One region of the Shewanella sp. 0m-8 genome, then DNA from elsewhere that is predicted to be linked to it. Evidence: predicted binding sites of a transcription regulator. Region 1 holds the regulator's gene; each other region holds the start of a gene.
What was found. The regulator LexA, encoded in region 1, represses DNA repair genes until DNA is damaged. The targets are predictions, from matches to a motif close to TACTGTATNNNNATACAGTA.
Positions count from the first base shown of each region.

Region 2: recG (ATP-dependent DNA helicase RecG) is a predicted target of LexA. The motif match lies at 1,326-1,345, and genes of this name have one in related genera.
Region 3: recA (recombinase RecA) is a predicted target of LexA. The motif match lies at 1,378-1,397, and genes of this name have one in related genera.

Region 1 is NZ_JBRIMB010000005.1:121,206-124,496, forward strand. Features, by position in the region: gene coxB (cytochrome c oxidase subunit II) at 1-664, opposite strand, end outside; gene ACVBIO_RS04105 (cell division inhibitor SulA) at 1,142-1,666, opposite strand; gene lexA (transcriptional repressor LexA) at 1,663-2,283, opposite strand; gene ACVBIO_RS04115 (cupin domain-containing protein) at 3,195-3,291, shown strand, end outside.
Region 2 is NZ_JBRIMB010000011.1:112,687-115,977, forward strand. Features, by position in the region: gene recG (ATP-dependent DNA helicase RecG) at 1-1,309, opposite strand, end outside; gene ACVBIO_RS07940 (calcium/sodium antiporter) at 1,480-2,406, opposite strand; gene ACVBIO_RS07945 (AMP-binding protein) at 2,588-3,291, opposite strand, start outside.
Region 3 is NZ_JBRIMB010000003.1:3,425-6,715, reverse strand. Features, by position in the region: gene mutS (DNA mismatch repair protein MutS) at 1-1,181, opposite strand, end outside; gene recA (recombinase RecA) at 1,501-2,568, shown strand; gene alaS (alanine--tRNA ligase) at 3,014-3,291, shown strand, end outside.

The DNA of each region.
Region 1 (3,291 bases):
ATTGGCCACGATAAGTGCCCGGTTTGTCGATGCGGGTCCAGGCTTCATTAATAAATCCTGGATTAGCATCTTTTTTAACGGCAAATGCGGGTACCCACCAGGAGTGAATAACATCATCTGAAGTCATTAAGAAACGTACTTTACGATTAATCGGTAGTACCAGTGGCTTATCTACCTCTAAAAGGTAGTTTTTACCTTTTGCTTCTTCGCCATCTATTTGCGCTCTGGGGGTAGAAAGCAGACTGAAAAATTCAACATCTTTGTTGAAATAGCTGTAATGCCATTTCCATTGTGAGCCGGTAATCTTGATGGTGAGGTCAGCATTACTTGGATCTTCCATAGCAATCAATGTCTTGGTTGCTGGAATAGCCATAAGTATAAGAATAATAAAAGGTACAACAGTCCAAAGGATCTCGACTTTAGTACTTTCATGAAAGTTGGCGGCGACTGCGCCTTTTGATTTGCGGTGGTTGATCATAGCGTAAATCATGATGCTAAAAACCACGATGCCAATAGCACAGCAGATGTAGAGAATAATCATATGGAGGTTGTAAACCCGCCCACTGATATCCGTAACACCCTCTGTCATATTAAGCGGCATTTCTGATGCAACAAGTACGGGCGAAAATAGCAACGCCAGCACACAATACAACAATTGCTTCACTAGACTTCTCCTCTGTCCACAAGACAAAGAAGAGTCACACAGTAAGTCTCTGCTCTATGTAAACTCTTCAGTTCCCAAAAAAGCAACGATGACTTCAAAGTGCGCGAGTGGCTTGCCTATCGAGTCGCAATTAATGGGATCGCGACACAGGCTATTGTATTCAGTGCTATTCACTGCTGGTGTAACCACGTTGGCACATACGGCTGAAATATATCAGGCCAATCTCAGTCTAAGCTTTAAATTCAGGACTAATCCCAGAGCAAAGACCGACAACTAAATCGCTCGGATATAACAAAATATCGTTGTTATGACTTCCTACACTACTTGGTGTTTAAATATTGATCAAGATCACTTTTTCAATTATTGATAATAAAAAAGCCCTCGAATGAGGGCTTTAGAAAATCGTTTGTACTAGAAGGCGCTTACTAAAACGCACCTCCTAGTCATCATGTATTAGAAAGCGAGGAGATGTTCTGCTTAATGAACAGCACCAAACAGGGAGGCTTGACCAAAAGCACTATCCTGCATATTGATTGAGCGACAAGATTGTTGCTTATTTGTGTTATCAATCGAATGTTCAATGACAATGCCGACAGCGCGAGCGCTTTTGGCAACGATTTGTAGGCGTCGATTGTCACGAGCATCTAAAGAGTTGGTCCAAGTAATCACCGCACTTGAGGTACCGCTTGTTAAGGCTTTTTCCATTGCCCAAAGTGTTTCCACTTCATCTTTAGCATGAACCAGTAAAATGCGGTCCATTCTTACACCTGCAGCTGCTAGCATCTGCTTGTAGCCGATATTCGGCGGGCTAATCAGTACAATCCAGCGACCCTGTTGGCTCAATTGTGAAAGCTGAGCACTGATCTGGTTCAGCTCATCACGCCCTTGAGTTTGGGTCACCATAGTCGTGATGTCATTACTCGTGCTGCTCACCATATTGGTCGATGGCATATCCTGCCACAGTCCAGGGTGACGAGGACTCGTTCCCATTAGTTTGTTCATTGCCAGTCTCCATTACGGATCACACCAACGGCTAAACCTTCAATACTTAAGCTTTGGTTTGCTAGATCCACTTCAATTGGTGAATACTCTTCGTTCTCAGCATGTAAGAAAACTTTGTTACCCTTTTTCTCAAAACGCTTAACGGTAACATCATCTTCAACGCGTGCTATAACCACTTGGCCGTTACGTGCTTGCTGAATTTTGTGTACAGCCAGTAGATCACCTTCTAGTATGCCAATATTCTTCATACTGTCACCACGGACTCTGAGTAAGAAGTCTGCTGATGGCTTGAACATGGCGGGATCGACTTTATAGTGTTGCTCGACATGCTCTTGCGCAAGAATCGGTTCACCTGCAGCAACTTGGCCGATAAGGGGTAAACCTAAATCTGCATCTTCAGTGTCTTCTTGGGTTAACTTAATACCGCGAGACGTGCCCGGCATAATTTCAATGCAGCCTTTTTTAGCTAAGGCTTTTAAATGTTCTTCAGCAGCATTGGCTGACTTAAAACCTAAACGTCTAGCGATCTCGGCACGGGTAGGTGGCATGCCAGTATCAGCAATATTACGTTTAATTAGCTCTAAAATTTCAGCTTGGCGCGGTGTAAGTGGTCTCATGGTTAACCCTGTCTTTCTATACAGTAACTGTTAGTATATACAGTATTTTTTTGAGTGCAAGTAATAACCAGTTATATTGTTTTTTGTGGGATCCAGTTTCAAATGAAATAAATCCAGCGATGTGAAATTCGTTATTGGACAGCGTCTGAAATTAACTAATATTTTGCTGGACATCAGCACTTATAAATTTAGATAAGGCCTCCGGATGAGAATTCGATGGGAAGGGGATTTTTGAGTGAATATATAAATTAGTCTTAGCTCATTTATGCCCATTACGTGCAACCAGCTAGGAAGGAATCCTTCCTCGTTGCCTAAACTGTTCATGCCCCTTTATTAGCTACAGGCAATAAGCAGGAAAGAACAGTGAAGAGTCTGTTGGCCTACTTTTACGAATCGATAAGCAATAATCACGAATTACTTTCGATTCAACATCAATACTCACTTTGCTCATTTCTGTGCGCGTTTATCCAGTAATACTTTTGTAGAGTGCAGATAAATCAATAGCTTTTCTTCAACAAAAATTAAATAGTAGGTTTATTAAATATGCATGCGCTTTTTGCCAAATATACGCGCATGCACACTATACAAATGTTGAACTAAGCCGCTGCGCGGGGCCTAAAAAATATTCAATCGAGTGTATAACCTACATTGGATCAGTTAGACTTAAAGAAATGCGAAGGAGCACAACAATGACAACGGAATTTCAATGAAAAACTTACCTTCTACTAGATATCAATTGATAAAACCTGCTCTACAGCCCAGAGCCAGCATCAAAAAAAGCAAATTCCTATAGCATAAAGCATACCAATTAATCTGGATTCAGCATCGACTAAGTCCAACAAGCGATTTGTGCCTTGCAAACAGCGCAACGCACAAATACTAAGACGTTATAAGCACAAGGAAGTTTTCAGATGATCCGCAACTTTCTAGAGACAGAGAAACAAATTCAGCATTCAGCACATGATGGAAAAGGTGCTGTAGAGTTGTATGAAATTTGGGGTAAATCAG
Region 2 (3,291 bases), on a different contig from region 1:
CGGTCATGGCTAAAGTTCGCGGAATTGGGGTGGCGGTCATGATCAGCTGGTGCGGATGAAAGCCCTGACTAATGCCTTTTTCGCGCAAACCCAAACGTTGATGTACACCAAATCTATGTTGCTCATCGATAATAATCAGCGCCAGCTTATTGAACACCACTTGCTCTTGGAAAATAGCATGGGTACCAATGACGATGTGGGCATCGCCAGATTCAATATCAGCTAACGATTGCGCTCTGGCCTTACCTTTTAGTTTTCCCGCAAGCCAGCCAACTTTTAGGCCTAAAGGTTCAAACCAACTGGCAAAGTTTAGCGCGTGTTGTTCGGCTAATAGCTCCGTCGGTGCCATCATGGCCACTTGGTACCCGCTTTCTATCGCTTGCAATGCCGCTAAGGCTGCCACCAAGGTTTTACCCGAACCCACATCACCTTGAACGAGGCGCATCATAGGCTCATGCTTAGCTAAGTCTTGGGTTATATCTGCAACTACCCGCTGTTGTGCTCCAGTAGGCTTGAAGGGAAGCGAGGCTAAAAAAGGGTTAAGTAACTGACCTGTGGCATGCATGCTGACCGCTTTGTCACGGTTACTACGTTGACGCAGGCGTAGCATGCTCAAGTTATGGGCCAGCAATTCTTCTTGAATGAGGCGTTGCTGCGCCGGATGGGTGCCTTGCTCCAGCTCAAATAACGACACTTGATTATTAGGTCGATGCAGGATCTGTAATGCTTGCTTTAAATCCAAATTATTTGGCTGCAGGTGAGGCGGGAGTAGTTCTTGTAAGCCGCCATTATCCAGCATGGCAAGTGCTTGCTCAGTCAGCTTAATCCAACTTGCTTGTTTTAAGCCTTCAGTTGTGGGGTAAACCGGCGTCAGTGTATCGCTCAGCTGCAGGTCTTCACCGGGAGATATCACTTTATATTCAGGGTGAATAATCTCGACGCCATGCATACTACGGCGAATTTCGCCGTAAGCACGAATGGTCATGCCGATCTGTAGGCCGTTACGCTGCGCAACTGAGAAATTAAAAAAGCGTAGGGTTAAGCTGCCAGTATCATCGCGCACCGTACAGGTCAGCATGCGCTTACGGCCTTGAATAATTTGGCTTGATTGAATGACGGCTTCGATGGTGCCGTAACTGCCCGGGTAAAGCGAGGCAATGGGGTAGACTTGAGTGCGATCCTCATAGCGCAGCGGCAGATGAAACAACAGATCTTGCACTGTTGTTATGCTCAGCTTAGCTAATCTCTCGGCCATCTTTTTAGCGACGCCCTTAAGCTCTGTGATAGGAACAAGATCGAGTCTTTGCAAACGGTTAACACTCAAACACTGTAAATTTATACATATATTATCAGAGATATCGGTTTACGCAAATCTGCGCGTATGAGTGTCGCGATAACAGTGAAAATAACGCAAAAAAAAGCCTAACTTGCAGATTGCACGTTAGGCCTATTTATTTCAGCATTTGCTGGAAGGGCGAATTATATGGCTTGTAATACTATGTAGCCGATATAGGCGAAGTAACCAGCAATTAATAAGCCTGCTTCGCGGCGCCCAATACGTAAACCTGTGTAGGCAAATGGCAGTAATAGCACGGCTAAGGCAATCATAGCAGCCCAATCCAGGTTACTAATTTCACTGCCGATAATAGGGTGAATAAGCGCTGTCACACCTAGAATACCGAGTACGTTGAAGATATTAGAGCCAACAACGTTACCAATGGCGATATCACTCTGGCCTTTAAGTGCTGCCACGATTGAGGTGACAAGCTCAGGCATACTGGTACCAATAGCAACGATAGTTAAGCCGATAATCACTTCGCTGATACCAAACGACTTAGCCATAGCCACCGCGCCATCAACGAATAAAATACCGCCGCCAACAAGCATGCTGATACCGATAACAATAAACAGTACTGACAACATTGGATTTTGCTTGGTATCTTCAACGTCATCAGCAGTTTGTTTTTCAGCCGTGAAATAGCTAAAAGTTAAATAAGCGACAAGTAACGCAAATAAAATTGCGCCGTCCCAGAAGCTTAAACCGCCATCGAGTAATAGGCTCCAAAATAATAGCGAGGCGCCAATCATGATAGGAATATCACGGCGCACCATTTGAGACTCAATCTTAATGGGACGAATAAGCGCTGTAATACCTAAAATAAGACCGATGTTAGCGATGTTTGAGCCAATGACATTACCCAATGCAATGCCACTGTTGCCCGCAATAGCTGACTTTACACTTACAGCAAGTTCAGGCGCACTAGTACCAAAAGCTACAATAGTGAGACCGATAATAAGTGGTGTAAGTCCTAATCTGAGTGCAATTTGGCTTGCACCTCGAACTAAGGCTTCAGCGCCTATTGTTAGAATTAAAAAGCCGCCGAGTATCGACAATAAAATAAACATGGTTAACTCTATAATTTGGGTTTCTTTGAAAGGATGGCAAGAATAGTTTCTTTCAAAAATTGCGCAATCAAAAACTGCTTCTTACTCATTAAATTTAGTTAATTGCTGATTGTTTGTCACAAAAACAAAACGACACACCTTAAAGTGTGTCGTTATGGGTTAATTGGACACCCTGAAAGATCTAGATTTCATCTTCCCAGCAGACTTTACCACCGCGTACACCATCTACTTTTTCACTAAATTTCTTTTCAAGTACATGGCGCTTTATTTTGAGTGTCGGTGTTAATACATCATTTTCAACATCCCAAGGTTCACTCACAATCACAATCGCATCAACAGTCTCATGTGATTCAAGATGGGGGTTAACAGAGTCGACGGTGGCTTTTAATGATGCTCTGACTTCTTCTCGAGGTTGCACATTGGCACCTTCTGAAAGTTGCACTAAAGCGACAGGATGAGGTAAGCCTGAGCCGATAACACAGATCATTTCAACATGTGGGTCTTGTGCCAGTTTGCGCTCGATAGGTACAGGCGCGACATATTTACCTTTCGAGGTTTTAAAGTTGTCTTTAACACGGCCTGTAATGCTGACATTGCCTTCATCATCAATGGTGCACAAGTCACCAGTGTGGAAGAAACCATCTTCATCGAAGCAATTAGCGCTCTCTTCTTCCTGTTTATAATAGCCCTGCATTAGGCCAGGACTCTTAACTAGCAGTTCACCGACATCGGAACACTTGGCTTCACAACCTTCAACTGCGCGACCAACAGAGCCGATTTTACGGGCATCGAATGGGTAGTTAATAATGGAATAGGCGCAGTTTTCTGTCATGCCCCAGGCCTCGCTGATATTGAGGCCAATTTTGTGGTACCACTCAACAAGTG
Region 3 (3,291 bases), on a different contig from region 1:
AGGTGTGCAGCAGTAGCTTGAGTCAACGTTTGTTGCAACTGGGGTAGTAATGCGAGCGCTTGACGTAAGCGAGCAAAGTCTCGTGGACGGGCATTGCGTAGGGCAATACGTGCAGTAATTCGCTCAATATCACCAAGGGCTTTTAGATCTTCCGATAGCACTTCATAGTGACCATTACCCAGCAACTCTTCAATCGAGGCCTGTCTTGCACGAATAATATCATGGTCACGAAGTGGCTGATGTAACCAGCGCTGCAGCATACGACTGCCCATAGGCGTAACAGTGTTATCGAGCACGGAGGCGAGGGTGTTTTCTCGCCCACCTTGCAAGTTCACCGTTAGCTCTAAGTTACGACGCGTTGCAGCATCTAGCACTATGCTGTCAGATTGATTAAAACGCACAATCGAGTTGATATGTGGTAGTGCGGTACGTTGAGTATCTTTGACGTACTGCATTAAGCAGCCTGCAGCCTGGAGTGACAGTCTCGCGTCTTCGATGCCAAAGCCTTTTAAATCTTTAGTGCCGAACTGATTGAGCAGTAATCGATGGCAAGTGTCGTAGTCGAACTCCCATTCTGGTCGGCGTCGAGTGCCATTCATTGCAGCGATTAGACTCATTTCAGAGAAGTCTTCGCTATAGAGTAATTCAGCGGGGTTGGTCCGTTGTAACTCGGCTTCAAGCGCTTCAGTATTGGCAAGTTCAGTAATGACAAAACGACCTGAAGCAACATCTAAAGTTGCATAGCCGTATCCGGTTTTACCCTGGTAAAGCGCTGCAAGTAAGTTGTCTTGTCTTTCTTGCAGTAGGGCTTCATCGGTTAAGGTTCCAGGGGTAACGATACGTACTACTTTACGTTCAACCGGTCCCTTAGAGGTCGCAGGATCGCCAATTTGTTCGCAAATCGCTACCGAAACACGAAGTTGCACTAGCTTGGCCAGATAACCTTCAACCGCATGATAGGGCAGACCTGCCATCGGAATCGGGTCTCCACCACTTTTACCTCGTGCGGTTAATGAGATCCCTAGTAGCTCAGAGGCTCGTTTGGCATCCTCATAAAAGAGCTCATAGAAATCGCCCATACGATAAAAGAGCAACATGTCTGGATGTTGGGCTTTTAACGTCAAATATTGACGCATCATTGGGGTATGTTTTTCTAAGCTTTGCGGATCAATAGCGGTCATCGATTTGTTTTGCCTGTGATTTACTGTGGCGGCTAAAAGCGCCTGAAACAATATTGGCGCTAATCTTAACAATATTTTGTCTAGATTAGGCGGAATTCTTACAGTGTTTCAGCAATAAATTACGGTGCAAAAATGCTAGATGCTCCTAAATGATTGATTTTAAACTTTTTGTAAAATATTTTTACACAGCACTTGATACTGTATGATTGTACAGTATACTAGTTTCATATTGAGGCTCTAGCCAAGGCTAAAATGAGTCGTCACCAAATGAAAATTCAGTGCCAATACCGTGTAGCACTGTGATCCAGAGGATATCAGAATGAAGATAGATCCAAATAAAGAGAAAGCATTGAACGCCGTTTTAGGTCAGATTGAGAAGCAGTTTGGTAAAGGCTCAATCATGAAGCTAGGTGAAGACCGTTCAATGGACGTAGAAACGATTTCTACTGGCTCATTATCTTTGGATGTTGCTTTAGGTGCAGGCGGATTGCCTATGGGTCGTATCGTTGAAATCTACGGTCCAGAGTCATCAGGTAAAACAACACTGACCCTAGAAGTGATTGCAGCAGCTCAGAAGCAGGGAAAAACCTGTGCCTTTATCGATGCAGAGCATGCTCTAGACCCTATTTATGCTAAAAAGCTAGGTGTTGATATCGATAACCTACTTTGTTCTCAGCCTGATACCGGTGAGCAAGCACTAGAAATTTGTGACGCATTAACACGCAGTGGTGCTGTAGATGTTATCGTCGTTGACTCGGTAGCAGCATTGACACCAAAAGCTGAAATCGAAGGTGAAATTGGTGACTCTCACATGGGCCTTGCGGCGCGTATGATGAGCCAAGCGATGCGTAAGCTTGCTGGTAACCTTAAGCAGTCAAACACTCTGCTTATTTTTATTAACCAAATTCGTATGAAAATTGGTGTAATGTTCGGTAACCCTGAAACGACCACTGGTGGTAACGCACTTAAGTTTTACGCTTCAGTTCGTCTAGATATCCGCCGTACAGGTGCGATTAAAGACAGAGAAGAGGTGATTGGTAACGAAACTCGCGTAAAAGTGGTGAAGAACAAAATTGCTGCGCCATTTAAACAAGCTGAATTTCAGATCCTTTATGGCCAAGGCATTAACAAAACTGGCGAGCTCGTTGACTTAGGTGTTATGCATAAGCTAATTGAAAAGTCAGGTGCCTGGTATGCCTATAAAGGCAATAAGATTGGTCAAGGCCGTGCAAACGCAGGTAAGTACTTAATCGAAAATCCTGCAGTGTCAGATGAAATCGAAACGACGCTACGCGCTATGCTGTTAGGCAAAGGTGAGAAGGTTACTGCTGAGGCTGCCGATACAGCCGGTGACAACGTTGACTTAGAGACTGGCGAAGTATTTTAAGCCCACTCTAAATGCATAGCTGAGGCTTCAGCTATGCATTTCGCGGTTGCGCTATGAGTTTTATTCCACGATGAATAACTCTGTGCGCCGCGACCATTCTCGTAAGAGAGCTCGACTAGATTACTAATCCAAGATTTCTATTTTCTGCAACTAAAAACTCTTCGATAGCGACAAACTCATTGCGTCATGATATTCCCCATTGCGCAACTGTGTTTATGACGAACTACAAACGGCTACATTTGATGCGCTAGCAAGTATTTAGCAGATTCCGTTATCTTCTTATATTGACTCATTCAAGCTTCAGGGCGCTAATTTCTTAGCCACTACACAGTTTTGTATCAACAGGGCTGGTTGTTAGCCATGACTCTGCTTATAATGCTATCCATAAAAATTTATCACTCAGCTCTTTTGGAGCTATTTGCACAACCTAATTCAGGACGGTTTCATGTATCAAACCACTGCAGCACTGCGAAGTGCTTTTTTGGAATATTTCCGCACAAATGGTCACCAGGTCGTTGATAGTAGTTCGCTCGTTCCTGTGAACGATCCAACCCTACTATTTACTAATGCGGGTATGAACCAGTTTAAAGATGTGTTTTTGGGTGCTGATAAGCGTAGTTACTCTCGTGCAACTTCTTCACAGCGCTGTGTACGCGCGGGTGGTAAGCACAACGATTTAGATAACGTTGGCTATACAGCTCGTCACCATACATTCTTTGAAAT